One region of the Williamsia sp. z34 genome, then DNA from elsewhere that is predicted to be linked to it. Evidence: riboswitches for the same ligand, from Rfam matches in the RefSeq annotation. Region 1 holds a riboswitch; each other region holds the start of a gene.

Region 1 (7,525 bases):
CTCGACACTTCAGCGCTCGCTGCTTCCACCGTCGTTGCGACCTCCCGATGGCATGGAGGCCGCGGCCCACTACCACGCTGCGTCGATCGACGATGTCGGCGGCGACTTCTACGACCTGTTCGCCCTGTCGGCGCACAAGTGGGGGTTCTTCCTCGGCGACGTGTGTGGCAAAGGGGCCACCGCGGCGGCGGTGACCTCGCTGACCCGCTACACGCTGCGCGCCGCGGCGGTGTACGACGACGACCCGATTGCGGTGTTACACAACCTCCACACGGTGTTGCATGCCAATCACCATGGTGACGAACCACGGTTCTGCACAGTGATCTTCGGGGTGCTCACCCGCCGCGACAACGGTTTCGACGTCCACCTCGCCAGTGGTGGGCACCCACCCGCACTGCTGCTCAGCGCCGCCGGTCAGGCGCAGTACGTGAGTACCGAGGGCGGGCAATTGGTCGGCATCCTGCGCGATCCCCGGTTCGTCTCGACGCGGATCCATCTCGATGCCGGCGACACCCTCGTCCTCTACACCGATGGGCTCACCGAGGCGCGGACCGGACCGGGTCCCGAGCGGTACGACGACAACGGTGCGCTGCTCGAGTTCGCGTCGGCACACACGCCGACGTCGGCAGGCCAGATCATCGAGGACTTGGGGGCATTGCTCGACACTTTCGGTGCCGGCCTCGAAGACGACACCGCGCTCTTGGCGCTGAGTGTCCCCCCATCCGGGGTTTAGAGGGCGCGGAGGGCGGCCAGCAGAAGGTCGACGTCCTCGGAGGTCGAACCCAGGCCGAGGCTGGCGCGCACCGCCCCGGAACCGTGGCCCAGGCGATCGAGAAGCGGGTGGGCGCAGAATCGTCCATCGCGCACACCGATGCCGTGCTCGGCCGACAGATGGGCTGCCACCTCAGCGGCCCGATGCCCGTCGACGACAAAGCTGACAACGCCAACGGCGTCGGTGCTGTCGGTGAAGATCTTCAGGGGGTGCACGCCCGGGATCTGTGCCAGGCCGTTGCGCAACTGTTCCGTGAGCGCGGTTTCATGGGAAACCACGGCATCACCGAGGGACGCGATCTCGACGCAGGCCGCCGCGAGCGCGGCCGCACCCAGGACGTTGGGTGAGCCGCCCTCATGACGGGCGGGCGACCGCGCCCACGTCACGTCCTGCTCGGTGACGTTCAGAACGGCACCACCACCGGCCAGGTATGGTTCGGCGACGTCAAGCCAATCCCGCAGCCCGACAAGCACTCCCGAGCCGAATGGCGCATAGGTCTTGTGTCCGGAGAACGCCAGGTAGTCGATGCAGGCGGCGGTGATGTCGATCCGGCGATGCGGTACCAGCTGCGCTCCGTCGACGGCAATTCGGGCACCATTGCGGTGCGCGAGATCAGCCAATTCATCGATCGGCAGGATCTCACCGGTGACGTTGGACGCGCCGGTGACCGCCAGCAGCACCGCGCCGGTGTCCTTGAGGGCGGTCTCCACCCGGCTGATCGTCGCAGTGAGTGTATTCGCGGTCCGGACCACGTGAACATCACTCCACGGCAACAGATTTGAATGATGTTCCAGGTCGAGGACGACGACCTTGCCCGGCACGCAGCCGGCCAGGAGGTTCAGGGAATCGGTGGTGTTCCGGGTGAAGATCAGGCTGTGCTGCTGCCCGGCGCCGACGAACTCCGCGACCTGCGCGCGGGCGCTCTCGTATGCCTGGGTGGTGACCTGCGACGCGTAACCGGCCCCGCGGTGGACGCTCGAATACGTCGGCAGGAGTTGCGTGATCCGCTCGACGACGCTGCACAGAGCCGGCGCACTCGCCGCGTAGTCGAAGTTGACGTATCGCGTGGTCGAGCCATCACTCAGTGGCGCTCGGGTATCCGAACCCTCAATCGCTGCAAGGGCTTCCAAGGATTGTCCCAGTGTTGCAGTGCTCATTGCTCACACCCTCCGGTGTCAGGGATTCCACACGCGCCGCCAGTTCGAACCCTGCCGATGCGGCAGTTCGAACTCGGACGTGGGAGGTCCGCGCTTGCCTGTTCGGGTTCGAACAGGCCAGGTCTTCACCCGGAGCACCCCGCCGCGATGGAGGGTTGCTGACCAGCAAGCCGGGGCTGTGCGCTGGTACTCGTGACCGACGACGACGCTAACAGACTTCTTCGGCGTCGTCCATACCCATTTTCCTTTAACTTCTCGGCGATCGGAACTCCGCGCATCCTTCGGATTTGGGCAGGAGCGTGCGTATGGTTCTGTCCAACAGTTGAAATCCTCCGACCCGGGCATGCCCCCACGATGCCCGGATTCGCTTGGTGGACAACAGCTGCCCTGTGTCAACGAGTATCAGCGCCAAGTTCCAGCTTGCTGGTCGGCAACCCTCCACCGCGGCGGGGTGCCCTGGATCAAAGACACGGTCCCAGCCTTCACCGGCATGGGGCAAGCGCGGGGTTCAGGCATCTGAGCCCGAGGATATCTCCAGGAGTTCGATGATCATTCACATCCGCCGTGCTGCTCGCTGCGTGGTCAGCACCGCACCCACTTACCAGGAGTGCACCTGATGTCCGTGTGGTCCGACAGGCTTCGATCCAACAAGGAGCAGATCGTCGACAGTCCCCCTGACCACCACACCCTGCTCATCGCGGTACCTGCTCTCGAACAGCGACACGAACACGCGGGAGCAGGTCGATCCACATGAGCGTGACAAGGGTCGACACCGTCGTCGTCGGTGGCGGGGCGATGGGTTCGGCCGCCGCCTGGCAACTCGCCCGGCGAGGCACCGAGACCGTTTTGCTGGAACGCTTTTCACCCGGACACCGCAACGGCGCGTCCCACGGAGCGTCACGGATCTTTCGCACCTCCTACGCCGAGCGCCCCTACGTAGAGCTGGCCCGCGAGGCCGAAACGCTGTGGGCGGAACTCGAACAGGAGTCCGGGTCAGAGCTGCTCACCATCACCGGTGGCGTCGACCAAGGATGGACACACCGTCTGACCGCCATCTCCGATACCCTCGCCCACCTCGGACTCGTCCATCAGTGGCTCGAGCCCGACGAGGCCTCGCAGCGCTGGCCCGGAATCAGATTCGACGGCCGCGCGTTGTATTACCCCAACAGCGGACGACTACATGCGGACAACGCTGTCAGCGCGCTACAACGCAGCGCAGCAGCCCTCGGCGCAGAGGTTCGACACGAATCGCAGGTGATCTCGATCGACGTCACAGACGACAACTCGGTCACCGTACGCACCGATGACCAGGAGTACGTGGCCCGACGTGTGGTGGTGGCGGCCGGCGCCTGGGCGACGAAGCTGTTGTCGGGCATCGTGCCGCTGCCACAGATCACCGTCACTCAAGAGCAACCTGCACACTTTGTACCGCGTGACCAGGACGCCGAGTGGCCCAGCTTCGGGATCCTGCACGACCCGGACGGACCGAACGCACCCGAATTCGGTGGTGTGTACGGCCTGTCCTCGGGTGCCGAAGGCGTCAAGGTCGGGTTCCATGGAACCGGACCGGTCGTTGACCCCGACCACCGCGATTTCACGGCGGAACCACGGCAACTCAAGGCCTTGCAGGAATACGTCCGCCATTGGGTGCCCGGCGTCGATGCCGACGCACTGACCCCGATCAGCTGCACGTACGCCACCACACCCGACTCCAACTTCGTCATCGACCGCCGCGGTCCGGTTGCGGTCGCCGCCGGATTCTCCGGACACGGCTTCAAGTTCGTGCCCGCCATCGGCCGCCTCCTCGCCGACCTCACCGCCGACAAAGATGCCCCCGAGCTGTTCTCTTTCCGCTCCCACTCCGCAGAAAAGGTTGTCTAGCCATGTCGAGATTCGCCAGTCCAGCCGATACCGAGACCTACGGTGAGTACACGATCACTCGCGAACCGGACGACACCCGACCGGTGTATCGATTCGCCGGACGTATCAGCGGCGACGGATCCACGCCCTACCCGGCCGTGGCTGATCGCTATCACGTCTATTCCGGTTGGTTCTGCCCGTGGGCTCAGCGGGTCACGCTGGTCATCGAGCTGGCCGGCCTCACCGATGTGATCAGTGTCAGCTACGTCGACGGTGCGCGCGATGCCCGCGGGTGGGCATTCCGCGAGACCCACGGCCCCGACCCGGTGAACGGCTTCACCCTGTTGCGCGATGCCTATGAGGCCACCGAACCCGGCTTCGACGGCCACGTGTCGGTCCCCACCCTGTGGGACCGCGAGACGAAGCAGGTGGTGAGCAACACGTTCGACACACTCGACGCCGATCTCGCGTCGCAGTATCGCCGTCAGATCACCGGTGAGTTCGACCTCTACCCAGAGGATCTGCGCCCGCAGATCGACGAGTTGGAAGTCTGGTTGCGAGCCACGGTCAACAGCGCCGCACACGTGGCCACCGGAACCGGTTCGGTTGCCGAGGAAGCCGCGGCCACGGTGTATCAGGCATATTCAGAACTCGACAGCCGGCTCTCCGAAAATCGATACCTCCTCGGCGACAACGTCACCCTCGCCGACGTCCGGCTCTGGGTGACGCTGGTTCGGCACGATGCTGCGGCGGCCAGGGCCGGTACCAGGCGTCTCATCGACTTCCCGAATCTGTGGCGCTATGCCCGAGATCTGTACTCATTGGATGCATTTCGCGCCACCACCGATTTCGCATCCTTCGGCGCATCGGACGCCATAGCCGATGAATGGCAGTCGCCGATCACGTCGTCCGCAGCAGCTCACTAGGAGTTCGAAATGGCATCGCCCATCCCCCTGTCGGTACTCGACCTTCTGCCCCGTCCCAGCGGGTCGGACAACACCACCGCAATGCGCAACACCATCGACCTGGTCCAGCGCGCCGAACAGTTCGGATATACCCGCTATTGGTTCGCCGAACACCATACGAATCCGGGGGTCCTCGGTTCATCACCCGCCGTCGAGATCGCACTGATCGCAGGTTCCACCTCGACCATCCGGTTGGGTTCGGCCGGAGTGCAATTCGGTCATCGGACGCCGCTCGCGACGGTTGAGGAGTTCGGCCTGATCAACACGCTGTACCCGGGTCGCCTCGACCTCGGTATCGGACGATCCATTTCTCGCCCCGCCCCGGAGACGACCACGGGATCGGAATCGGTGACCGAAGTCGCAGCAAAAAACTATTTGTCCGCCCGCGGCGGAGCGGCCCACACCGAAGACACATACACCCCCAACGGTCTGCTCCTGCCCAAGATCTACAACATCGCCGGCGCGTTTGCGAGTAAGTCCATCACTCACCTACTCGACCTGCTCCAGCAACCCGGCGCGTACGCCCCGAGCTATGACGAGCAGATCTCCACCGTTCTTGCCCTCCTCGACGACACATATGTCAGTCCACATGGGCTTCCCGCTCACGCCACCCCGGGAGCTGGTGCCGACGTGCAGGTCTGGATCCTCGGCGCCTCCGGTGGATCCAGCGCTGCCGTCGCAGGGTCGAAGGGGCTGCGCTTTGTTGCCAGTTATCACCACAGCCCGAGCACGGTCATCGACGCGGTCGACGCCTACCGGGCAGCATTCCAACCGTCCGCGGACGTCCCGGAACCGTATGTGGCGGTATCGGTGGATGCGGTCATCGCCGAAACCGATGACGAAGCAGCCGAATTGGCGAGCGGATATGCACCTTGGGTCCGCAGCATCCGGCGCGGCGAAGGCGCGATCCCGTACCCGAGTCCGGCGCAGGCAGCTGCGCTGGAATGGACCGACGACGACCGCGAACTGGTCCGCGACCGGGTGCTGACGCAATTCGTCGGATCGCCGTCCACCGTTGCCGACAAACTCGAGGTCCTGCGGGACGCCACCGGAGCCGCCGAGCTCTCGATCACGACCATCACGCACGACTACGCGGCGCGGGTGCGCTCGTACGAACTCATAGCGAAAGAATGGTTCAGCCGGTGACAGCTCAGACCACACCGGACACCGGTGTACTCGATAATGCCATGTGGGAGAGCCTGATAGGAGCCCATCTGCATCTGAGCGAGGGCACCACCCGCGCGCGGCGATACCTCCCGACGATCTCGCCGTTCGTCGGGGTCGGTGATCTGGGCGATGCGCAGACGTGGACCGATCTCGCCGATCTGATCGGCCCCGGACAAGAAGTTGCACTGCCTGTCGACGTGACCGATCTGCCCGACGGCTGGGAGATCGTCATGAGCGGCCCGGGCGTCCAGATGGTTGCCACCGAGACGCTGAAGCCACGGCCCGAACCCGGCGCCGTTCGACTCGGCGCGGACGACGTTCCTGACATGCTCGCGTTGATCGACCGCACCAAGCCCGGGCCTTTCAGCCCCGAAACATACCGACTCGGAACATATCTCGGGATCCGTCGCGAGGGCCGGCTCATCGCCATGGCCGGCGAGCGCCTCCATCCACCCGGATGGACCGAAATCAGCGCGGTATGTACCGACGCCGACTTCCGTGGCGAAGGCCTGGCCACCCGGCTGGTCCTCGCTGTCGCCGACGGGATCTACGCGCGGGGTGAGACACCGTTCCTACACGCGGCGGCCGAGAACACCAACGCCATCGAGTTGTACAAACACCTGGGCTTTCGGTTGCGGACCCGCATCACCTTCACCGTGGTCCGGTCCCCCGATCACTGATCAAGGGGCATTGCGCACACGTCGCCGACAATGGCGCGTGGGCTGTCGACGGCGGGCTGGCTGTAGGATTCTCTTCGGAGTATCGCCCAGCTCCAAGCGTTCACCCTGTGATCGCTGACAAATGGTGACGTGGAGGTCCTCCAGACCGAGGGGGCACCCACGTCCTCGGCTTCACAGTATCCGGCGCCGTGCGGCGACGGATACGTTTGGATCAGGGCCTGCCGACTGATTTTGACCACCCCGGCGAAATGCGCAATGGAGCGAGCAGATGGACAGTCCACAAAATGATCTCGAGTCCGGCATACACGACCAGATCGCGCAAATGGCCCGCGAGTTGCATGGGTCACGCGATCAACAGTTGACCGCTGAACAGGTGCTCAAGGATGTTACCGAGGCCTCCGTGGCGCTGCTACCGACTGTTGCCCACGCCGGGATCACCTTGATCAAAAAGCCCGGCCCCGGACGCGAAGGAATTCTCGAAACAGTTTTGACCAGTGGTCCGGTTCCCGCGCAGGCCGACGCCTTGCAGCACGAGCACGGTGAAGGCCCCGGGCTCGATACGATCTGGGACCAGTACACAGTTCGGATCAACGACGTCGAGACGGAACAGCGATGGCCGAAACTGATGCCGGCGCTGTACGAACAGACGCCGATTCGATCGGTCCTGTCGCTTCAGCTTTACACCAAGGGGCACGAACTCGGGGCCCTCACTCTCTACGCCGAGGTTGCCGATGCATTCGACACCGACACCGAAGACCTCGCAGTCGACCTCGCCACCCACGCTGCCATCGCGTTGGGCGCCGCCCGCAAGGGCAATCAGTTCCGCAGCGCACTGGCTTCCCGAGACATCATCGGCCAGGCCAAGGGCATCATCATGGAACGCTATAACCTCCATGCGGTGGAGGCCTTCGCGCTCCTACGCAA
Region 2 (7,525 bases), on a different contig from region 1:
CTTCACGGACTCCGCGGTGAGCGGCGTGCCATCACTGAATGTGACACCGTCGCGGAGCTTGAACGTGAACGATTTGGCATCCGGGCTGATCTCCCAGCTCTCCGCGAGCCACGGCGTGATGTCGCCGGTTCCCGGATCCTGGTCGGTCAGGGAGTCGACCACCTGGCGGGTGACATAAATCGTCTGGTTGGTGGCGCCCTGAGCGGGATCCGAACAGGTCGGCGCCCCGGACAATCCGTAGCGCAGGGTTCCACCCGGCGTGGCGGGGCCGGCGTCGCCCTCGCCGCCGGAGGCGTCGGACCCGCAGGCACTGAGCAGGGTTGCTGTCATCAGCGCCGCGCCGAATACGGCGAGTAGCGGTCGGGACACACTTGCATTCATCGATTTCCTTCGTCGATCCTGGCGGTGGCACGCTTCTGCGGCGAAGCGGCGGCTGCTTCACCCACTGTCAGCTCACTGATGAGGTTAAACCGTTGCGCCCCAATATCTTCAATAAAATCAGGTTGGTTTTGAACCAACTCGATCACGCCACACCCTGGATATCCCTGTCGCGCTTTGCGACTTCCTCACGAACGATCGGAATCACATACCGGCCGAAGTCGATCGCGTCGTCGAGCAGGTCGTAGCCGCGCGCCGAGAGGATCTCGATCCCGAGGTCGTGGTATTCGAGCAGCGCGGCCGCCACCGTCTCCGGAGAACCGACCAGCGCATTGGAGTTTCCGCCGCCCCCGGTCGCTTTGGCCGTTGCCGTCCATCCCGCGGCTCCGAACCGCTCGATTGAATCAGCGATCTCCAGCAGACGCTGAGAGCCGGCGTTCTGAGGCGATGTCAGAGAGAATCCGCGTGGGAATTGGGCGGCGCCGGCTGCCCGGGCATTGAGCTGACCGAGTATCGATTCGGCCTTCTGCCAGGCCAATTCATCGGTCGGTGCGATGATCGGCCGAAACGCGACCTGTAGCCGCGGGCGCTTTTGTCGACCTGCGGCTTTCGCGGAGGCGGTGATCGACGCGATCTGCTCGGCGGTGTTCTCGAGGGGTTCACCCCACAGCGCGTAGATGTCAGCCTCCGCGCCACCTACCGCATAGGCGGCCGGCGACGACCCGCCGAAGGAGATGTCGGGCCGTGGCTGCGCCACCGGGAAGACATCGGAGACGAAGTCGTTGAACCGGTAGTGGGTGCCGTTGTGGTCGAACGGTTCGCGGCTGGTCCACACCTTCTTGACGATCTGGATGTACTCACGGGTGCGTTCGTACCGCTGGTCTTTCGTCAGGAAGTCACCTTCCCGCTGCTGTTCGGTGTCGTTGCCGCCGGTGATGAAGTGCACCGTCACCCGTCCCCCGGAGATCTGGTCGAGGGTGGCGAAGGTCTTGGCGGCGAAGGTCGGGTACGAGACATTGGGACGGTGCGCCAGCAGGATCTCGATGCGGTCGAGGTTGCTTGCGATGTACGAGGCCGCCGCCGCGGGTTCCGGAGCACCGGCGCCATAGGCGAACAGGATCCGGTCCCACCCGAAATCCTCGTGTGCACGAGCGAGTTTGAGTGTGTACTCGCGGTCGAACGAACCGGCGGTGGTACGAGGGTGGGTCTCGGTGCCGTCATTCGTGGCTGCGATCCCCAGGAACTCTACTGGCATGGTTGTCCTTTTTCGAAGTGTCAGAGGAAACGTGTGGACGTGCGGCGGCCGACATATGTCGACGGCGGGATCCGGGTCGGGGCAGTCACGACAGCACCTCCAACGCGGTGGGAGTGGCGATCGGGCGACTCGGGATCTCGCGCCGCAGCACCGGGGCGATCTCGGACTGGAAGAGTTCGAGCGAGTCGCGGTGCTGGGCATTGCTCAGGCCGCCGGCGTCAGCATGCAGATGCATCACCTCATGGCCGAACTTCTCGTGGTACCGCAACACCTTGTCGATCACCTGTTGTGGACTTCCGAGTAGTAGCGAGCTGCGTTCCACAGCGTCTTCGAGGGTCGGAAACACCAGAGGCAGACCGAATGACCCGATTCTCGCCAAGGTGGCATCGAAGATCGGGCGGTAGGTGTTGATCGCATCCTGCGAGTTCTTGGTGGCGTAGTACCCGGCCGATCCGGCACCCACAAGAGCATCCGCCGGGTCGTGCCCGTATGCCGCCCACCGTGCTCGGTAGTGGTCGATCAATGCCGCATAGGGTTCGACCGGGTTGGTGACGTTGGCAGAGAACAGCGGATCCCCGTAAAAGGCTGCCAGGTCGACTGATTCACGGCTCGTGGCACTACCGTGCCAGACGCGGATCTTCTTCTGCAGCGGGCGGGGCAACGCCTCGGCGTCGATCAACGACGGACGGTACTTGCCGGTCCAGGTGACCGTGTCGTCCTCCCACAGTCGCCGGAACAGTTCGTAACCTTCGCGGTTGCGCTCCCATTGGTCGGCCTCGGTGACTCCGAACAGCTTGGCCTGCGCGGCGCCGTTACCCTTGCCGATCATCAGTTGCAGTCGACCGCCGGAAAGATTGTCGAGGGTCGAGTAGTCCTCGAAGGCGCGGACCGGGTCGAGCAGACTGAGCGTTGTCACCGCGGTGAACAGCGCGATCGTCGAGGTCCGTGCGGCGATGTTACTGAGCACAACCGGTGGCGACGAGGAGATGAACGGCCTCTCGTGCCGCTCGCCCACCCCGAAGCCGTCGAACCCCAATTCCTCTGCGAGGACCGCATTGTCGATCACTTCTCGAAACCGCTGCGCCGGGGACACGGTCTCGCCGGACAACGGGTGGGGCGTGTGGGTGATCAGACTGATCAACAGAAACTTCACCCGGACTCCTGAACTGATGACATGACACAACCTTCATCGGTCCCGGCAGTAGCACCCGCACCCGCCGAGGCGGGGGGTTGCTGCGACGTCAGCGAGCCGGGTCTCTCAGTCGCTCTTGATGATCCTTGTGCACAGTAGGCCCGTGCTCACCCACCGTGGAACGGTTAGATTCAGTCGGGTTCAAACCCCCGGTCATCGATGACCCCGGGGTGCTGCAATGTCACACAGAACAAACGCGATCTCGCGCCCTGTCATCAGCAACGATCAGTTGCCGACCGTGCGCACTTGGGGTTCGGCAAGATGCTTGCACCCGCAACGACTTTTCGCCAACCCCCGCAGCCGACCGAGTCGGCGATCGACCAGGCGCCTATGCCGGCGGCCGCTGCAGGTGCTCGCGCACGTCAGCGAATGCCCGGCCCACCACGGCAACATCGCGCGTACTCAGCAGATCGAACATGTTTCGCCTGACCTCGGCGACATGTCCGGGGCTCGCCGAGGTCAGCTTCTGCATCCCGGCGTCGGTCAGTTCGGCCAACATGCCCCGTTTGTCGTCTTCGCATTCGACGCGGCAGACCCATCCGGCGTCCACCAGACGACCGATTGCCCTGGTGGCGCCGCTTCGTGTGGTGGTGATCGCATCAGCGAGATCCCGCATGCGCAGTCGGCGCTGCGGCGCCTCGGACAAGACGACGAGCAGTTCGAAGTCGGTGAAGGACAAGCCCGCATCCCGCGCGAGCTGCTGATCGAGCGTCCGCAACAGCAACCGGGTCGCATCCAGGTACGCGCGCCACGTCCGCTGCTCGTCCTCACTGAGCCACTGTGTTGGTTCCACGGTTCAGAGCATAGCCAAAGTAGTTGACAACGCAATCAGTTGCGGTACGCTACCAAAGTAGTTGACAACGCAACCATTTACCTCTGGCCACTCGAAGCGCACACTGGATGAAGACCCCCCGCACGGAAGGACCGGCCATGAGCACCGCCGACACCGAGGACAAGCGCTCGCAGGAATACGCGGGCAGACGTGAGGCGATCCGTGCCAGACACCTGGTACCCGCCGACTCCCGCCCGGCGTCCTCGGCCCGCGGTCTGCACCACACCGCACTGGTCAGCGGCGATGTCGAACGCACCGTCCGGTTCTACCAAGACCTGCTCGGGTTCCCGCTGACCGAACTCATCGAGAACCGCGACTATCCCGGCTCCTCGCACTTCTTTTTCGACATCGGCAACTCAAACCTCCTGGCGTTCTTCGACTTTCCCGGCCTCGACGTCGGGCCGTACCAGGAAGTCCTCGGCGGACTGCACCACGTCGCGATCAGTGTCGAACCGCAGTGCTGGAAACACCTGCGCGACAAACTGATCGACGCAGGCGTTGAACTCATCGAACACAGCGAGGTGTCGCTGTACTTCCGCGATCCCGATGGCGCCCGCCTCGAACTCATCGCCGATCCGCTCGGCGAGATGTACGGCTCGCACGTTCTCTAGGCACGACCTGTAGGCGATACCGCTCCACCCGAAAGGCCCCACCGATGACCACCGCAACACCTCCCACCCGATTCGACCTCCGCCGCGCCGACAGCCGCTTCAAGACCGATGCGGGCTGGCTCGACTCCAAACATTCCTTCTCCTTCGGCCACCACTACGACCCGGCCAACACCCACCACGGCGTCCTGATGGTCAACAACGACGACATCGTGTTGCCCCGGCAGGGTTTCGATACCCATCCCCATCAGGACATGGAGATCGTCACCTGGGTTCTGCAGGGTTCCCTGGTCCATCAGGATTCGATGGGACACAACGGCGTCATCTACCCCGGCCTGGCACAACGGATGAGCGCCGGCACCGGGATCATGCATTCGGAGAAGAACGACGTCTGGCGCCAGGACAGCGCGGACGAGACCCACGATCCGGTGCACTTCGTCCAGATGTGGGTTGTCCCCGACGAATCCGGGATCACACCGGGATACGAGCAACTCGAGATCGACCATGAATTGTTGTCCGGTGGATTCGTTCCGGTGGCCTCGGGCATGCCCCGGTACGCCGACCACTCCGCGATCCGCATCAAAAATCGTTATGCCACCATGCATGTGGCGCGCATGACCCCCGGGCAGCGTCCACTGACCCTGCCGGACGCTCCCCTGTTGCACGTCTTCGTCCCGCGCGGTGAGGTCGAGATGGAGAGCGTCGGGGAGCTCGGCACCGGCGACGCGGTCCGCGTCCACGGTGATGGCGGACAGCAGCTGACCGCCACCTCCGATGCCGAGGTCATCGTGTGGGAGATGCATGCCGCGATAGCGGCCTGAGGGAGTGGGCACGTGGACTCCGATCCGATGGGTACCTTCGCGGAGCGTTTCGAAGAGCAACGCAGCCGGATGCTGTCGGTGGCGTACCGGATCACCGGCAGTATCAGCGATGCCGAAGATGCCGTCCAGGAATCCTGGTTGCGCCTCGATGCGGCCGATAGCGACTCGATCGATGATCTCGGAGCCTGGCTGACGACCGTGGTCGGACGAATCTGTCTGGACCGTCTCAAATCCGCCGCCGTCGTCCGCGAAAAGCAGGTGGGCCAATGGCTTCCGGAGCCGGTCGTGACGCAGGTCGTCCCCTCCCCCGAGTACGACGATCCCCTGCACGCCGTCATCGCGGCAGAGGACAGCCGCTACGCCGCGATGGTGCTGTTCGAAACCCTCACCCCGGCAATGCGCGTTGCGTTCGTCCTCCATGACGGATTCGGCGTGCCCTTCGCCGACATCGCCGAGATCCTCGGGTCCTCGACCCCCTCGGCACGCCAACTCGCCTCACGAGCCCGCCGAATCGTCTCCGACCTTCCGGCCCCGGTCAGCGACACCGAACAGGCCGAAGCCGTCGGTCGTCTCGTCGCGGCGATGGCGGCCGGTGACATGGATGCGGTGCTGGCTGCTCTGGACCCGGACGCGATGGTCGTCGGCGACGCCAACCGCACCACCCCCACCGCGGTTAAGGCGATCCGCGGTGCCGCCGGCGTCGCCCGGTTCCTGTTCTGGCTCCTGCGCCGTTACGGGCCAGATGCGCTCGCCCTGCAGATCCCGGTGCGGGTCAACGGCGAACTCGGCACCTACTCCGCCGGCTGGGAGGCCGACGGCGATCGTCGCGCCTCACCGGCCCGGGTGGTCTGCTTTGTTGTCCGCGACGGCCTGGTCGTGTCCATCTACGACATCGCCGACCCCGCCAAGCTGTCCGCCATCGATGCCGCTCAGTTGGTGCCCGTCTCCGAGGCAGCCCCGTCGACGGCCCAGGGCACCCGGCACGAATCCGTGGAGAACCCCTGATCGGTGATGCCCAACGCCGCGTACATCCGGGAGCGCTGGTTCTCCAGTGAGATCTGGTAGGTCAGCTCGATCAGTCCGTCGACCCCGAATCGCTCGCGCAGGTCGTCGACCTGCTCATCGGTCACCGTGGGTGGCGTCGCGGTCACCGCGTCCGCGTAAGCGATCGCGGCCCGCTCATCGTCGCTGTAGGCCGGCGACGTCTCGTAGTCGGCGATCTGCCGCAAACGGTCGATGTCGAGGTCGTCGTGCTTCTGCAGCATCGTGCCGAAGTCGATGCACCAGGAGCAGCCGACCACCCAGGCCGTGCGGTACACCGCGATCTCGCGAATGTTCGGCGGCAACACCTTTGACGCCCGCTCGACCACACTCTCGTGCACTCCCGACGCCAGGAACAAGCCCCGGTGGTGTGCCAGGATCGCAAACGGCTCGGGCACCGACCCGAACCTTCGCGCGGCGTACCGGTACGCACTCTTGACGATCAGACCCGCGTCCCGCGGCGCCAGTGCTGGTATCCGTGCCATGTCTGTTCCTCCCAATCCTCGGCGCGGTGTGCGCCGCTATGGGGTAGACGAGACAGCCGGCGAAAACGTGACAGCTCGATGCGCCGACGAAAACCGCCCCCTGGCGGGACGCCGAGGGAAACCTGCCCTCCGAGGCTGCTCAGGGGGACGATTCAGACCGGCAGGTCGACCGAATCCGGTGCCCAGATGCGCTCGTAGTGATACGGGTCGAACGTTCCGTTGCGTTCCCGGAACGAGCGCCCGGTGCCGGGCCAGAGCAGGGTGAGCCGACGACTGGTCGGATCCAGATACCAACTACTGCACCCACTGAGCCACACCGTCGACGCACTGCGCTCGTCGATCTCCCGGGTGTAGGCCTGTTCGGCGGCAGCCGTCACCTCCACCGCGCGGGTACCGCTGTCGTTGAGGTGGTCGAGCGCACCGAGGACGTAGTCGATCTGGGTTTCGATCATGTAGATCGCCGAATTGTGGCCCAGTGCGGCATTCGGTCCGTCGAGGACGAACATGTTGGGGTAACCGCTGATGGCGGTGGACGCATACGAGACCATCCCGGCCCGCCAATGCTCCGACAGCCGTTCACCGTCGACCCCGATGATGCGGGTGGCGAACTCCGGGCGGGCCGCGGAGAAACCGGTCGCCATCACGACGGTGTCGAGTTCGTACGCCTTCCCACTGGCGGCAACCGCTCGGGTCCCGTCGAACTCTGCCAACGCGGAGGGTTCGAGCGTGACGTTCGGCCGGATCATGGTGGGATAGAAGTCGTCGCTCAACAGGATTCGCTTGCAACCGATCTCGTAGTGCGGCGTGAGGTCGGCACGCAGGTCCGGATCGGTGACCTGCGCATGGAGATGGCCCAGCGCCCGGTCACGGATCTGGTCGATGTCGGGGTGCAGGCCGCGGCGCTGCCCAAAAG
Region 3 (7,525 bases), on a different contig from region 1:
TCACCTCCACGTCGAACTGCGACGTCGTGTGGCGAACGGTACGGACTGCATCCTTCGCCGCCCAGGAATCCGCATCCCGAGACGAGGAGATCGCATGGTCATTCCACGAATCCCAGATCTCTCGCGCGACCTGGATGAACTGTCCGGCACGCTCGTACCGCAGTTCGTGGTCGAGGAACCCGCCGCGCCGGAAGTTCTCCCCCGTCCACGCGTTGTCGGTTGTCACCACATTCCACCCGGCGCGGCCACCCGAGAGAATATCGAGTCCAGCGAGGCGTCGGGCGAGGTCCGCCGGCTCGTTGTAGGTGGTGTTCTGGGTCGCTACGAGTCCGATGTGCGACGTGATCCCGGCGACGGCCGACAGTTGCGCGATGGCATCGGGCCGTCCGGCGATGTCGAGATCGAGGATCTTGCCCTGCTGTTCGCGCAGACGCAGGCCTTCGCCGAGGAAGAACGCGTCGAACAATCCGCGTTCTGCAGTGGTGATCACACGGCGGAAGCTCTCGAAGTCGATCTGCGACGCACTCGCCGGATCGGACCAGATGGTGGTGTGGTTGACGCCCTGGAAGAAGACACCGAAGTGCACGTGGGCATCGGGGCGGAGAACGGTCATGACGTATCAGGCCTTCTGGTAGCGACTTGCGGGACGGGTGAGGCCGAGGTTGGCGCGCAATGTCGACCCCGGCACCGGACGATGGCTGGTGCCGGCGGCGAACAGGCGCGGCAACACGTGGCGAGCGAGAACCACCAGATCCTCATCGACGACGGCGGGATGGATTCTGACGCCGTCGACATGGCCGGCCAACTCCGTCAGGAGTTCGGTGAGTTCGTCTCCACTGCCGATGAATTGGAGACGCCCCGACTCCTGGGCCGGCGTGTACGAGTTCAGATGCTCCAGTCGCTCGGCACCCGATTCGGTGGCGGTGTCGAGGGTGACATCGAGTTCGGCAAAGGCAAGCCTGTCGAAGGCCCTCGCGGCCGTGGCAATCGCGGCGACGGAAGGCGCCGAGACCAGGCGTACATCGACGTCGCCCGCGGTTCCGAACACCACCAATTGTCCCTGCGGTGGCCTGGGAACGATCGCCGGACCCTTCACGGAGAAACTCTCACCCTGAAAATCGATGTAGTGCAGCTTGTCTCGATCGAGAAACCGGCCCGAGGCGAAATCGCGGATCACCGCATCGTCCTCCCAGGAGTCCCACAGATCACGGGCGACGGTGATCGAATCATGCTGTTCGCGTGCACGTTCTGACTCGCCCACCACCACGGGTCGGCCCCATACCTTCGACGCGGCACTGTCGGTGACGGGTGCCGCGATCCACCCGGCCCGTCCACGCGACGCGTAGTCGAGAGTGGCCAATTGTGAAGCCGTATGGAACGGTTCGGCGTATGTCGTACCGATCAGCGGTACAAGTCCGATGGTCGATGTCGTCGCGGCCACGAAGGCCGCCCGGTTGGGCGCGTCGATGCGACCGACGATCTCGCTGGTAGCACCGACGATCGAGTCGTCGAACGTCGCCAACGTGAAGCCGGCGTTCTCCGCAGCAGCCACTCTCCGTCGCACGGTCTCTCCGGTCAGCAAGGCGTCAGGTGCATGAGATGCCCGTCGCCACGCCGCCGGATGACGTCCCTCCCCATCGAGCTCGATACCCAGGGCGAAAACGCTCATGCACAAACCTCTTTCGAATCCAGATTCTTCTCGAACGGATGCACGCCGACCTCGTCGGAGGGCAGTGTGGTGTCGTACAGCGGCGTGTAACCGGCAGCGAGATACAACGCCACTGCCTCGGGCTGGTTCCATCCGGTTGTCAAAAAGATTCGGCGATAGCCACGGCTGGTTGCGATCGTCTCGAGTTCTGCCACGATTGCCTTGCCGTACCCCCGGCCCCGGTACGCCGACGCCGTCCAGATGCGCTTGAGTTCGGCGGTGGTGGCGTCGTACTGACGGAACGCACCACCGGCGACCGGGGCACCGTCGGCCAATGCGACGATCAGCACACCCCCCGGCGGCGCGAACTCCTCTGCGGGATAAGCCCGCAGTTCGCTGTACTGCTCCCCCGGGCTGCGCCCGTAACGAGAGCTGTACTCGAGAGCCAACTCCTCGATCAGCGGGGAAGCCAGCGGATCGTCCTGATGGACCGTGGTGATCTGCAGGTGTGCAGTATCAGCCGTGGCGGTGGCCGCTCGGCCGGCTCCACTGGGTCGTGCACTCACTCGTCTTCCCTCCATCGGGAGACCTATCCTTCGGTACGTGGAAGTCCGGGCGGGTTGATCTCCGAGACGGTGACGGCCTCGGACTGCAGGCCCCAACGGTCGATGACCTTCTGATAGCTGCCGTCTTCAATAGCGTGGTTGATCGCTTCGTTGATGGCCTGGATGAGGCCGTTGTCTTTCTTGGTCAGAACCGCGATCTCGCCCTGCAGTGCATCACCCGCACCGGAGAACACGCCGATCACCTCGGTGTCGCCCGAGGTCGCAGCGTGGTAGACCGACGACGGGTTGGGACCGAAGTATCCGTCGATGCGCCCCGAACCCAGAGCCAGGTAGTAATCGGATGCGTTCTGGTAGTACGCGATCTCTGCCGGCGCGAGACCTTCGGCGACATTTTGTTCGTTCCAGTCGACCAGCAGCTGTTCCTGATTGGTTCCGGAACCGACTCCGATCTTCTTGCCCGCAATATCCTTGCGGCCTTCGACCTTCCAGCCACTGTCCTTGGGCGCTTCGAAGGCGAGGTTGTCCAAACGGTACGTGGCGAAGTCGTACTTGTCCTTGCGCTCTTCGGTCACGGTGACATTGGAGATGAACAGGTCGTTCTCACCGGAGTCGATCTTGACGAAGTTCTGCGACCAGTCAGCAACCTTCAGATCAACGTCGAGGCCGAGGATATCGCCGATCAGGTACGTGAAGTCGACCTCCGATCCGATGATCGTCCTGTCATCGGTGGCGTAGAACCGCAGCGGTGGAGCGGTACCGCCGGCACCGGTCACGACCAGCGTGCCCCGATCGCGGATCGCTTGGGGCACCTTGGCCGCGATGTCGTCGACCTTGTCGACGCGGACTCGGCTGGACTGCTCCGGCGACAGGTCGAAACTCTGTCCGTCGGACGTGACCACTTCGGACTCGGCAGCGGGTTCGCTGCACCCGGTGACCAGCAATGCGAGCGTGGCAAATGCGGACGCGACGACCGCGAGTCGACGGCTTGTTCTGGACATGGTTGTTCCTTGTTTGTCGGATTGAGTGAAGACGGTTCAGAGGACGTGCGCGAGAAAGGCTTTGGTGCGTTCTTCCTTGGGAGAGTCGATGAGTTCGGTCGGGGTTCCCTGTTCGACGATGACGCCGCCATCCATGAAAACCACCGTGTCGGCGATCTCGCGTGCGAAACCCACTTCGTGGGTCACGATGACAAGCGTCGCACCGTCGCGGGCGAGCCCACGGATGACTTCGAGTACTTCGCCGACGAGTTCGGGATCGAGCGCTGATGTCGGCTCGTCGAACAGGATCACCTTGGGCCGCAGTGCAAGTGCGCGAGCGATCGCAACCCGCTGCTGCTGCCCACCCGAGAGCCTGCGTGGGTATTCGTGCGCCTTCTCACCGACGCCGACGCGCTCGAGCAAAGCCACTGCCTCAGGCTCGACGTCCGACCGCTTGCGTCTCTGTGCCGAGATCGGCGCCTCGATCACATTCTCCAGTGCGGTCAGATGCGGAAACAGGTTGAAGTTCTGGAACACAAAACCGATCCGCGAGCGCTGCTGCAGAATCTCCTTGTTGCTCAGCTCGTGAAGCTTGTTTCCCTTGCGTTTGTACCCCACCAGGTCACCATCGACACGGACGGTGCCGTGATCGACTTTCTCCAGGTGGTTGAGGGCACGCAACAGCGTCGACTTGCCTGATCCCGACGGACCGATGATCGCGGTGACCTCACCTGGGCGTACCACCAGATCGACACCCTTGAGCACCTCCAGATCGCCGAAAGACTTGTGAACTCCCCTGACCTCGACCGCGTACCTCGAATTCTCTATCGCCTCGGTCATCGGGTCGCCCCGCGTGGAGCAAAGGAGATGTCGGAGAACCGCTTTCGGATCTGCTGCACCGGCGTCAACGGAATGGTCCGCAGCGCGCCCTTGGCATAGTGCCGCTCCACGTAGAACTGCACCACCGACAAGATCGACGTCAGGACGATGTACCAGACAGTGGCAACCATCAGCAGCGGGACGACCCGTCCACTGCGCCCGTAGATGACCTGCACCTGGTAGAACAACTCGGCAATTGCCATGACCGACACGATCGAAGTGCCCTTGAACAAGCTGATGACCTCGTTCGCGGCGTTCGGAAGGATTCCCCGCATCGCCTGCGGCAGAATGATCTTGAAAAACTCGCGGCGCTTCGGAATACCCAGTGCGGCAGCGGCTTCGAGCTGACCCTGATCCACCGAGATGATCCCGGCCCGGATGATCTCCGCCGAATACGCCGCCTGGTGCAACGCCAGACCGATGATGGCCGCAGCCGAACCACTGATCACATTGTTGACGTTGAACTCGAAGAAGCCCGGCCCGAACGGAACTCCCACCGACAGCGACTGATAGAGGTACGCGAGGTTGAACCAGAACAGCAACTGGACGATCAAGGGGATCGAACGAAACGCCCAGATGTAGAACCAGGCAATCACCTGCAGTACCGGATTTTTCGACAGCCTGGCCGCGGCCAGCGCGATGCCGATCGCAAATCCGAACAGCGATCCCCAGAACGTCAACTGGATGGTCAGCCACAACGCAGACATCACCGACGACGCGGTGAAGTACTGCGCGAACGTCCCCCAATCCCAGCCCGGGTTGGTCGCAAATCCGTGCAAGAACTGGGCGACAACGATCAGCGCGGCAATCGCGATGATCCAACGCCATGGATGCCACTTCCGCGCGATGACCAGGTCGGCGTCGTCCACCGCCGCGGGTTCGTCGAGCGTGGAGCGGATATCTATCTGGGTCACTGTGACCACCGGTGTATGCGCGCAGCGAGCATCGCTGAAGGGCCTTCCAATAGGGCAAGAATGTGTGGGTGAGGTGGGTCAGACCTACGTACAGACGCCGGTGCCCGCTCGGCACAGGTCGACGTGCAAACGTCTCCACGAAGCGCGATCCATAATCGTTCCTCCATCGTTCTTGGCGGTAGCACCCACACGTCCTGCGACGGGGTTGCTGCGACGTCGACGAGCCAAGTCTCTCGGTCGCTCTGGATGGTGAGGAGGAATCTATGCGGTCGATGGACCAGACGTCAAGGGGTAGAATTTGATTTGCCTTGCGACACTGGGCTTTCGGGTTGCAATCACCATGTTTTAAACCTTGCGCCCCACCCTTGTGTCTGAAATCGGAACTCGTGTGACAGACAAAAGATCGCCCCCTCAAAAAGCTTGAGGGGGCGATCAGTCGGGTCAGTGCACGTCTACTCGACGTCCGCCTTGTCCACCACAACCGTTCCGCGCCAGCCGCCGACCACGCGCATGACGTGGTAGATCAGGAGTGCCGCCAGCGCACCGAGTGCGATGCCACCGAAGCTCAAATCGCCTATCGTCCACGAGAAGTCGGCGATACCGATCACGAGTGCGATGGCGGCGGTGAACTGGTTGACCGGTTTGGAGAAGTCCACCTTGTTCGTCACCCAGATGTGCACGCCCAGGATGCCGACCAGACCGTAGAGCGCGGTGGTCACACCACCGAGGACACCCGGCGGGACCGATGCGATCACCGCACCGACCTTCGGCGACATACCCAGCAGCACCGCGGCGATGCCGGCCACCCAGTAGGCGGCCGTCGAGTACACCTTGGTCGCTGCCATGACACCGATGTTCTCGGCGTACGTCGTTGTGGCAGAACCGCCGCCGCTACCGGCCAAGACCGTGGCGATACCGTCGGCAGCCAAGGCGCGACCGATCTTGTGGTCGTAGTTGATCCCGGTCATCGTGTTGATCGACTTGACGTGCCCGATGTTCTCGACCACCAGCACCAGCACCACCGGCAAGAACATCGGCAGCACCGACAGATGGAACGTCGGCGCCTGGAAATCGGGCAGGCCGACCCAATCGGCGGCTCCGATGGGGTCGGTGTCGACCTTGTCGCGGGCCAGGGCGAACAGGTAGCCGATGACAACGCTGGTGAAAATGGCGAGTCGTCCGAGCAGTCCCTTGAACAGCACCAGCGAGGCAATCAGCAGCACCAGGACCAGCGTGGCCGTGACCGCATCCTGCTCGTAGTTCGACTTGGCCGTGGGCGCGAGATTCAGGCCGATCAACGCGACGATGGTTCCGGTCACGATCGGCGGCATCAACGCGTGGATCCAGCCGGTGCCCGCGAAGTGCACCACCACGCCGATGACGACCAGCACCGCGCCCACCATCACGATGCCGCCCAGCGCGGAACCGTGCCCATGAGAGGCCGTCGCGGCGAGTACCGGAGCGATGATCGCAAAACTCGAACCGAGGTAGCTCGGCAATTGGTTGCGGGTGATCAGCAAGAACAGGATCGTGCCGATTCCGGAGAACAGCAGCGTCGTCGCCGGTGGGAATCCGGTGAGTACCGGAACGAGGAATGTCGCACCGAACATGGCCACCACGTGCTGCAGGCCGATGCCCACCGTGCGCGGCCACGACAGCCGTTCGGTCGGAGCAACCACCTCGTTGCTCCCGGCCGGCGACCAACCGAACAGCGGCGACCGGGTTTGGGTGGTCGCCTTGCCGGACGCAGCCGGCTTCAGATCTTCCTCAGACATGGGCAACAGTCTGCCGCGTTATGTGCCGATCCACGCCATTGCCTCCGATTCTCCGGCGCCACGTGGCCCGCACTGATCGCAAGACGGTAAAGTTACCGGCGGTGTGCCGGGAAGTCTGGTCGGCCGCGTGCTCAAGATTCCGTCGTTTCGACGGTTCGCGCGTGTCGTGTTTCTCCGACCCCTAGACAGGACACAACGTTGTCAGCGCAGGATCGAAAAACCCCCTCGACACTCTTTGCCCGCGGCTCATGGGCGGAGGCGTCGCGCATCGCCGACATCCTCCGCAAAGAAACCATCGGTGGGGCAATCCTCCTGGTGGCCACCGTGGTCGCACTGATCTGGGCGAACTCGCCGTGGTCCGATGCGTACGTCGAGCTGAGCGAGTTCCGGGTCGGCACCGACGCCCTGGGCGTGCACCTCGACTTGTCTCTGGCCACCTGGGCCGCCGACGGATTGCTCGCGATCTTCTTCTTCGTGGTCGGCCTCGAGCTCAAACGTGAGTTCGTCGCCGGCGACCTCCGCGATCCGAAACGTGCGGTCCTCCCGATTGCCGCAGCGGTCGGCGGCATGATCGTGCCGGCGATCATCTTCGTGGCGTTCACCGCCCACGTCGGCGATGGCGCCACGCAGGGCTGGGCCATTCCCACCGCGACGGACATCGCGTTTGCGGTGGCCGTCCTGGCGGTCATCTCCACGCATCTACCGGTGGCGTTGCGGACGTTCCTGCTCACCCTGGCCGTGGTCGACGACCTGCTCGCCATCACCG
Region 4 (7,525 bases), on a different contig from region 1:
GGCGCGATCAGATCGATCAGCAGATCTCCTCGGTCGGCCACACCATCAGCCAACTCGAGAAGGGACTCGACATCATGCCGACAGACGCCTTTGCCGGATTCGATCACACAGTGCATCGCGAGGAGGTCGAAAAGCGTTGGGGCACGGACGCTTACCGGCGATCGGACCGTTGGTACCGTTCACTGGGCGACAACGAGCGCCAAGACTTCGCTGCCGAACACGACGCCATCGCCGCCCGTTGGATCGCACTCGTCGAGGCCGGCGCCGACCCGTCCGATGAACCCGCTCAGGCCAACGCCCGCCGGCATATCGCCTGGTTGCGGACGAGTGGTGCGCCCGTATCCGCCGAGTACATCCGTGGACTCGGCCAGATGTACGTCGATGATGCGCGATTCGGTGCCCACTACGCGCCCCCGGGCGCCGACCATCGCCGGTACGCCGAGTTCGTCAGGGATGCCCTCATATCGGCTTCCAAATAAAAAACTCGCGCCACTTACCTGCGTTCGCGCCGGTTGCAACCGGCGCAGACGTGAGTAAGTGGCGCGAATTTTGTATTTCGGGCGTCAGCCCTTGTTGATCTTGTGGGGTTCGGAGGCGGCGAACATCTCGTCGCGTTCGACGACCTTGACGCGTTCGCGGCCTTCGGCGGCACCCAAGGCGCGTTCGTGCTCGTCGAGGCGGTACCAGCCGTCCCAGGTGGTGAAGGCGACGTTTTTGTTGTCGAGGTACTTGATGATGGCGTCTTCGCCGGGCTCGGCCGGATGCAGGAGTTTGCCCTCGGCCATGTCATCGAGCAGGCAGTCGACGGTCTCGTTGGCGTCGCCCTTGGTGTGCCCGATCAGGCCGACGGGGCCGCGTTTGATCCAGCCGGTGGTGTACATGCCGGTCATGTGCTCACCCTGATCGAAGATCCGGCCGGCCTCGTTGGGGATGACCCCGGCCTGCTCGTCGAACGGCAGCTGGGGCAGGTTGTCCGACAGATATCCGACGGCCCGGTAGACCGCGCCGAGTTCCCAGTCGGTGTACTTGCCGGTGCCGCGGACGTTGCCGGTGCCGTCGAGTTCGGTGCGTTCGGTGCGCAGCCCGACGACTTTGCCGTCTTCGCCCAGGATCTCGGTGGGGGATTCGAAAAAGTGCAGGAACAGCCTGTGCGGGCGGCCTTTGGGGTCGCGGATCGCGTACTGCTCGATGATGGTGGCGACCTGGTCGGTGATCTTGCTCGATCGGCGGGCCATGGTCGAGCCCTCGTCGTAGTCGATGTCTTCGGGGTTGACGATCACATCGATGGTCGGGGAATGATCGAGTTCTTTGAGCTCGAGCGGGGTGAACTTGGCCTGGGCTGGGCCGCGGCGACCGAAGACGTGGACCTCGACGGCCTTGTTGGCCTTGAGACCTTCGTAGACGTTGGCCGGGATCTCGGTGGGCAGCAACTCATCGCCGGTCTTGGCCAGTACCCGCGCCACGTCCAGTGCCACGTTGCCCACACCGATGACCGCGACCTTTTCGGCCTCGAGCGGCCAGGTGCGGGGGAAGTCTGGGTGTCCGTCGTACCAGGCGACGAACTGCGCGGCGCCGTAGGAGCCGTCCAGGTCGATGCCCGGGATCTGCATCGCGCGGTCGTCGGTGGCGCCGGTGGAGAAGATCACCGCGTCGTACATGGTCTGCAGGTCTTCGAGCGCGATGTCACTGCCGAAGTTGACGTTGCCGATCAACCGGATCTGCGGCTTGTCGAGGACCTTGTGCAGGGCGGTGATGATTCCCTTGATCCGGGGATGGTCCGGGGCCACGCCGTACCGGATCAACCCGAACGGGGCCGGCATCCGCTCGAACAGATCGATCGAGACACCTGACAATCGGCCCGCTCCCTCTGGTCCCGGCGCCGGGTGGTCTTTTGCGAAGTCCGACTTCATCAATGCGTCGGCGGCATAGATACCGGCGGGGCCGGCACCGATGATGGCCACGCGAAGCGGGCGGTTCTGATCGCTCATGAGTCGCAGTTGCTTTCTCGTGCGGAGAGTTCAGGCGGCCGTCACCGACGCGGACCTGGGGTGGCTACTTCCCTCCCACGGTAGGCGCTGGACCTGGCCGGAACCAAAAACGTCGGTTTCAGGGTCAGTCAAGTAAGGGTTGGCTGACCAAAATCTTGTTAACCGTCTCACGCTGGTGGCAGGTCGGGCAAATACGAGCGATAAGCTCGCGGCCATGGCAGGAAGCGACTCCGCACCCAACCGCAAGCGGTCAGGTGGGGGCAAAGAGACAGAACCAGAAGTTTTCGACGACGAGCGACGGACCATCTGGCCGTTCCTGGTTGCGGTCGTGATCATGGTGGTGGTCCTCGGTGCGATCGTCCTCATGCAGGTACTTCGTCCGGCGGAGGACCGGCTGACGGACCAGGCGAAGGTGACCCACGCCATCAACGATTACTACACGGCGCAGAACGCGATCAACTACACGAGCTACCGTGCCGTTTTCTGCACCGCAGAACTCGACTCGGCGGACTTCCCGACCCAGGACGAGTTCAGGGCCGAATACCAAAAAGCGCGGGACGCCGACGGCAAGATCGAGGTCGAGAACATCTCGGAGACCGTCGTCAACGGCGACCGGGCAACGGCGAATGTGCACTGGTTCCGGGAAGAGAAGAGCGAAACCACGATCACACCTATTGTTCTGGTCAAAGAGGCCGGTAACTGGAAGGTGTGCTCATGAGCTACGCAGGTGATCTGACCCCGCAAGAAGCCTGGAACCTCCTGCGCGAGGATCCGACCTCGGTGCTCGTGGACTGTCGGACCCAGGCCGAGTGGAGCTACGTGGGCGTGCCGGACCTGACCGATGTCTCCAAGAGGGCGATCTTCATCGAATGGGTCAGCTTTCCCGACGGTGCCCGCAACGCCGATTTCGTGACGCAGCTGCGCCAGGCCGGTATTGCGGACGATCAGCAGGTCGTGTTCCTCTGCCGGTCCGGACAGCGTTCGATCGGTGCAGCCGAGGCCGCGACCGCCGACGGCGTGGCCAAGGCGTACAACATTCTCGACGGTTTCGAGGGTGCGACCGATCAGGACGGACATCGCGGTGCGGTCGGGTGGAAGGCAACCGGCCTCCCGTGGCGGCAGTCGTGATTCCGGCCGCCGGCTACCAGACAATGCATTGCGCACGATGGAGGACGAGTTGAACGCCAATCTGCCCGAGGGACTTTCGCCCGAGACCCTCGCTGTGCGCGGAGGCCTCATGCGGTCCGGCTTCGAGGAGACCTCCGAGGCCATGTACCTGACCTCGGGCTATGTCTACTCGTCCGCGGCCGCGGCCGAGCGGGCTTTCACCGGCGAGGACGAGCGCTTCGTGTACTCCCGTTACGGCAACCCGACCGTGGCGATGTTCCAGGAGCGACTCCGTCAGCTCGAGGGCGCCGAGGCGTGTTTCGCCACCGCCAGCGGCATGGCCGCGGTGTTCGTGGCACTCGGTGCGCTGCTCAAGGCCGGTGACCGGCTGGTCGCCGCACGCAGCCTGTTCGGTTCGTGCTTTGTCGTCTGCAACGAGATCCTGCCCCGCTGGGGCGTCGAAACCGTCTTTGTCGACGGCGAAGACCTCGAGCAGTGGGAACAGGCGCTCTCCGAGCCGACCGACGCGGTGTTCTTCGAGACCCCGTCCAACCCGATGCAGACCCTGGTCGACGTCGAGCGGGTCTGCGAGCTCGCCCACGCCGCCGGTGCACAGGTCGTGCTGGACAACGTTTTTGCGACCCCGCTCCTGCAGAGTGGCCTGGAACTCGGCGCCGACGTCATCGTGTATTCGGGTACCAAACACATCGACGGTCAGGGCCGTGTGATGGGTGGTGCCGTACTCGGGTCCAAGGAATACATCGACGGTCCGGTGCAGACCCTGATGCGGCACACCGGTCCGGCGCTGAGCCCGTTCAACGCCTGGACGTTACTCAAGGGACTCGAGACAATGCGGCTGCGGGTGGATCACTCGACCGCCGCGGCGCTGCGCATCGCCGAGTTCCTCGAAGCCGATTCGCGGGTTGCGCGGGTGCGATATCCGTTCCTGCAATCACATCCGCAGCATGATTTGGCGAAGAAGCAGATGTCGGGCGGTGGCACCGTGGTGACCTTCGAACTCGCCGACACCGGTTCGGTATCCGGGAAGGCGCGGGCGTTCGAACTGCTCGACGGTCTGCAGATCGTGGACATCTCGAACAACCTCGGGGACTCGAAGTCGCTGATCACGCATCCGGCGACCACCACCCACCGCGCGATGGGACCCGAGGGTCGGGCTGCGATCGGGTTGTCCGATTCGCTGGTTCGGCTGTCGGTCGGTCTTGAGGGTGTGGACGATCTGCTGAAGGATCTCGACCAGGCTCTGTAACGCAGAATTGGGCGACGCCGCCTGCGGCCGTCACCGGGGATCGGAGGGTGGGCATTTTTCACTCGCTGGCCGACTGGGTCATCTCGATCATCCAGTCGACGCCGCCGTGGGCGGTGTATCTCTTGGTGTTCGTCGTCATCTACGGAGAAGCGGCGGCTCTGCTCGGTCTGGTCCTGCCCGGTGAGACGGTCCTGCTCGCCGGTGGGGTCGCGGCCGCCCTCGGCGAGACCAACATCGTCTGGCTGATCGTCGGTGCCTGCGTTGCCGCGGTGCTCGGCGATTGGACCGGCTATTCCATCGGCCGCAGATCCGGAGGCCGCATCACCGAAACCCGCTTCGGCGGATGGGTCGGACGAGAACGCTGGCAGAAGGCCGAGGAACTCATCCGCCATGGTGGGGTGGCCACGGTGATCGGAGCCCGCTGGATCGGCTACGTGCGCACCGTGACCCCGTTTGTGGCGGGGATGAGCAAGATGCCGACGCGTCAGTATGTGCTGGCAAACGTCGCCGGTGGTGTCGTCTGGGTGACCGTGGTGTGCATCATCGGCTACGCGGTCGGTGAAACCGTCGGGGCGACGGTGATGTTCTACCTGGCTTTCGGTGCCGGGGCGCTCATGCTTCTCTATTTCGCCGCTCGCTGGTGGCAGCATCGGCGCAGGTCACAAAAGGCCGCGGCCAGCGCGGAATAACATTCACGCCGCGTTAAAGAGGTTCGATATTTGACAGGGAAATCAACGGCGCTGCAATGTGGTCATCGGTGACGAGTGTCAGCGACAAGCCCCGGCTTGCTGGCCGGCAACCCTCCATTCGCGGCGGGGTGCTCCGGGTGACAACCTGGCCGCTGTCTGTTCGGACGGTGGCAAGCGCGGACTCCGGCCGAGTCCGGATCTGAAGGGACTGTGGGTGACGAACTCCTCCACGAACGATTTGAAGGACGAGATCGCCCGGTTTGTGAAGGCCCGCCCGACCGATCGGGTCCTGTTCGCCTCCGAACTCGCCGAAGCCGTTGCGCTGGTCGCCGGTGTCGCGCCCGGCGGCGTCGTCACACTTGATCTGACCGCCGCCCTCACGAACCCCACCCCCGATGGTGACCACCGGGTGGTGCCGGCGCAGATCGATCTGGTGACCACCCTGGCCGCGGTGGACAGCGAGCTCGGACGCCGTCGCGCCGCACTCCTGATCGTTCCGGCCGTCGCCGAGGCCACCGGCGAAGTGGTGCCGCTGCCCGCGCTGGCGGCGATCGCACACCGACGCGGCGCGCGACTGCTGGTCGATGGCAGTGAGCTCGTGTCCCGGCGGGCGGTGAACCTGACCAGCCACGGGATCGACTACCTCGTGTTGTCCGGCCGGTCCGTCGCCGGTCCGGCGGTGGTTGTGGGCCGCGGCGACTGGCTCGCCGACTGTGCCGACGCCGATATCGACACCGTCGCCGGCAACGTCGGCACTGACCGGTCCCCGGCCCGGGCGCTGGCCGACCTCGGTTACGAGAGCGCCGGTCTCCACGAGCAGGCACTGTCCGAGTGGCTCGACGCCGAAGCCGCCCGGCATCCCGGGATCCGCCGACTGCAGCTGTGGCCCGATGCCGGTGACCGCGTGGGAATCGCCTCACTGACCGTGGCCGGACACCCTGAGCCCGCCGTCATCCGATGGGACGCCCACACCGGCATCGATGAGCTTGCCCGGCAACTGAACTCACTCGTGGACAGCACTCTTGAGCAGGAGAAATCATGACCGAAGCAGATCGCGTCACCACCGTACGCACCCGCCCCGAACTGCTGGTCGCCATCGAGGGCGACAACCACCAGCTCGCCTGGAGCAGGCCTGGCCCGTCCGAGGCCCGGGATTCGGCGGTCCGCCGGATCCGCCAGCCGGAATTGCGGGGCGGCATCAAGGAGCGAGCCGCACTGCGTGCCGGCTGGCAGGAACTGGGCGAGGATCCCGCGGACCTGGTGGTGGCGTTGGAGATCGACGTGGTGATCGCCGAGGACGCGGCCACCGCGCGGGCAGAGCTTCTGCGGCTGGGGGAGTCGAGGTTCGGCGACACCGTCCGCTATGTCGGCACCGCCAACGGATTGCTGACGCTGATCGTCGACATCTATACCGCCGAGGTCGCCGATGCGGTCATCCTGCGGCCTCTCGACCTGGGGCGGACGGGTGATCGGCCCGGTTCGGCCCAGCTCATCGCCGACCGCGTGCTGCCCGGACTGCTCGAACGGGCCACCGCGGCCTGACGCCCCACACCACGCCTGATCGCAGGCGTGATGCGGACCGATCCGCCGATCAGCTCTCGCCGTTTTCCCAGCGATCGATGATCCGTGCGCGAGCGTCGTCGGTCAGCGAGCCGTACAACCGCAGTCGTGCCATGCCGCCGTCCGGGAAGATGTCGAGGCGGGCCTCGGTCATCGGCCGGTCTGCCTCGATCAGGAACCGGTGTCGGGTGTCGGGTTGCAGGGCGGATCGGCCCAGAACCTCGAACCACTCACCGTTTTCGCCGTCGCGGCCACGAATCATCGCCGAGCCCGGTGCATTTCCCAAGAAGTAGCTGGTGTCGAGTTCGGCCAGGCCGATCGTCGACTCACCGGCCAATTTGACCTGGACCCAGTCGTTTCCGTCGTCGCGCCGCCGTGAGGTCTCCCAGCCTTCTCCCATCGTGCGGGCCCGGCCGGGCATCAGGAGGTTGTTCGGGGAACCGTAGAACATGTTGGAGCAGGCGGTGATCATGCCGCCGTTCTCGAGGGCGGCGAGGTCGAAGTGTCCGTAGGACAAGAACTTCGGGTCGGGGACGCCACGGCCGTGCACCCGGAATCGGGCCACGCCACCGTCCGGATGGATTGTGAGCCGCACATGGGTGAACCGCTCCTTGGAGTCCACCCGGAACGGATTCTGTGTATCGCCGTTGACCTCGACGCGATCGACGATCGTCTGCCACTTGGTGTTCTCGAGCAGCTCCGAAATGGTCGGAATGCCTTCGACCGCAGCAGCTTCCACTGAAATGTAAGGGGGGTAGTTGCCGACGAACCAGGATGTGTCGACCACGACGCCGTAGATGATGCCGGGGACACCGAGTCGCACGATGGCCTGGTCCACACCCGCTTCGCGCCGGCGCCGGGTTTCCCAGCCGTCATAGACCTGACCCTTGTGCCCGAAGGTCGCCGGTTGATAT

The links. A riboswitch is a leader RNA that binds a small molecule or an ion and turns the genes downstream of it on or off. The one in region 1 is predicted to bind S-adenosylmethionine.
Region 2: it holds a riboswitch for S-adenosylmethionine, as region 1 does, so the genes downstream of both, AC51GT_RS18085 (LLM class flavin-dependent oxidoreductase) here and AC51GT_RS21085 (aminotransferase class V-fold PLP-dependent enzyme) in region 1, are expected to answer to the same signal.
Region 3: it holds a riboswitch for S-adenosylmethionine, as region 1 does, so the genes downstream of both, AC51GT_RS17985 (amino acid ABC transporter permease) here and AC51GT_RS21085 (aminotransferase class V-fold PLP-dependent enzyme) in region 1, are expected to answer to the same signal.
Region 4: it holds a riboswitch for S-adenosylmethionine, as region 1 does, so the genes downstream of both, AC51GT_RS15295 (aminotransferase class V-fold PLP-dependent enzyme) here and AC51GT_RS21085 (aminotransferase class V-fold PLP-dependent enzyme) in region 1, are expected to answer to the same signal.

What each region holds. Positions count from the first base shown of each region.
Region 1 covers NZ_JCANWW010000009.1:157,519-165,043, reverse strand. Annotated here, with positions in the region: gene AC51GT_RS21090 (PP2C family protein-serine/threonine phosphatase) at 1-733, shown strand, start outside; gene AC51GT_RS21085 (aminotransferase class V-fold PLP-dependent enzyme) at 730-1,929, opposite strand; SAM riboswitch class IV at 2,015-2,127, opposite strand; SAM riboswitch class IV at 2,320-2,437, shown strand; gene solA (N-methyl-L-tryptophan oxidase) at 2,680-3,810, shown strand; gene AC51GT_RS21075 (glutathione S-transferase C-terminal domain-containing protein) at 3,813-4,715, shown strand; gene AC51GT_RS21070 (LLM class flavin-dependent oxidoreductase) at 4,725-5,900, shown strand; gene AC51GT_RS21065 (GNAT family N-acetyltransferase) at 5,885-6,601, shown strand; gene AC51GT_RS21060 (GAF and ANTAR domain-containing protein) at 6,870-7,525, shown strand, end outside.
Region 2 covers NZ_JCANWW010000007.1:77,438-84,962, reverse strand. Annotated here, with positions in the region: gene AC51GT_RS18100 (ABC transporter substrate-binding protein) at 1-381, opposite strand, end outside; gene AC51GT_RS18095 (hypothetical protein) at 378-527, opposite strand; gene AC51GT_RS18090 (LLM class flavin-dependent oxidoreductase) at 524-1,633, opposite strand; gene AC51GT_RS18085 (LLM class flavin-dependent oxidoreductase) at 1,719-2,786, opposite strand; SAM riboswitch class I at 2,817-2,911, opposite strand; gene AC51GT_RS18080 (MarR family winged helix-turn-helix transcriptional regulator) at 3,154-3,618, opposite strand; gene AC51GT_RS18075 (VOC family protein) at 3,756-4,268, shown strand; gene AC51GT_RS18070 (pirin family protein) at 4,313-5,086, shown strand; gene sigJ (RNA polymerase sigma factor SigJ) at 5,114-6,091, shown strand; gene AC51GT_RS18060 (carboxymuconolactone decarboxylase family protein) at 6,016-6,612, opposite strand; gene AC51GT_RS18055 (flavin-containing monooxygenase) at 6,765-7,525, opposite strand, start outside.
Region 3 covers NZ_JCANWW010000007.1:60,576-68,100, reverse strand. Annotated here, with positions in the region: gene AC51GT_RS18010 (NtaA/DmoA family FMN-dependent monooxygenase) at 1-613, opposite strand, end outside; gene AC51GT_RS18005 (LLM class flavin-dependent oxidoreductase) at 620-1,669, opposite strand; gene AC51GT_RS18000 (GNAT family N-acetyltransferase) at 1,666-2,214, opposite strand; gene AC51GT_RS17995 (ABC transporter substrate-binding protein) at 2,238-3,212, opposite strand; gene AC51GT_RS17990 (amino acid ABC transporter ATP-binding protein) at 3,249-4,031, opposite strand; gene AC51GT_RS17985 (amino acid ABC transporter permease) at 4,028-4,993, opposite strand; SAM riboswitch class I at 5,145-5,237, opposite strand; gene AC51GT_RS17980 (uracil-xanthine permease family protein) at 5,437-6,759, opposite strand; gene nhaA (Na+/H+ antiporter NhaA) at 6,958-7,525, shown strand, end outside.
Region 4 covers NZ_JCANWW010000005.1:389,700-397,224, forward strand. Annotated here, with positions in the region: gene AC51GT_RS15265 (MerR family transcriptional regulator) at 1-479, shown strand, start outside; gene AC51GT_RS15270 (FAD-dependent oxidoreductase) at 564-1,988, opposite strand; gene AC51GT_RS15275 (Rv0361 family membrane protein) at 2,203-2,706, shown strand; gene AC51GT_RS15280 (rhodanese-like domain-containing protein) at 2,703-3,116, shown strand; gene AC51GT_RS15285 (O-succinylhomoserine sulfhydrylase) at 3,154-4,362, shown strand; gene AC51GT_RS15290 (DedA family protein) at 4,410-5,051, shown strand; SAM riboswitch class IV at 5,119-5,234, shown strand; gene AC51GT_RS15295 (aminotransferase class V-fold PLP-dependent enzyme) at 5,266-6,093, shown strand; gene AC51GT_RS15300 (hypothetical protein) at 6,090-6,593, shown strand; gene alc (allantoicase) at 6,643-7,525, opposite strand, start outside.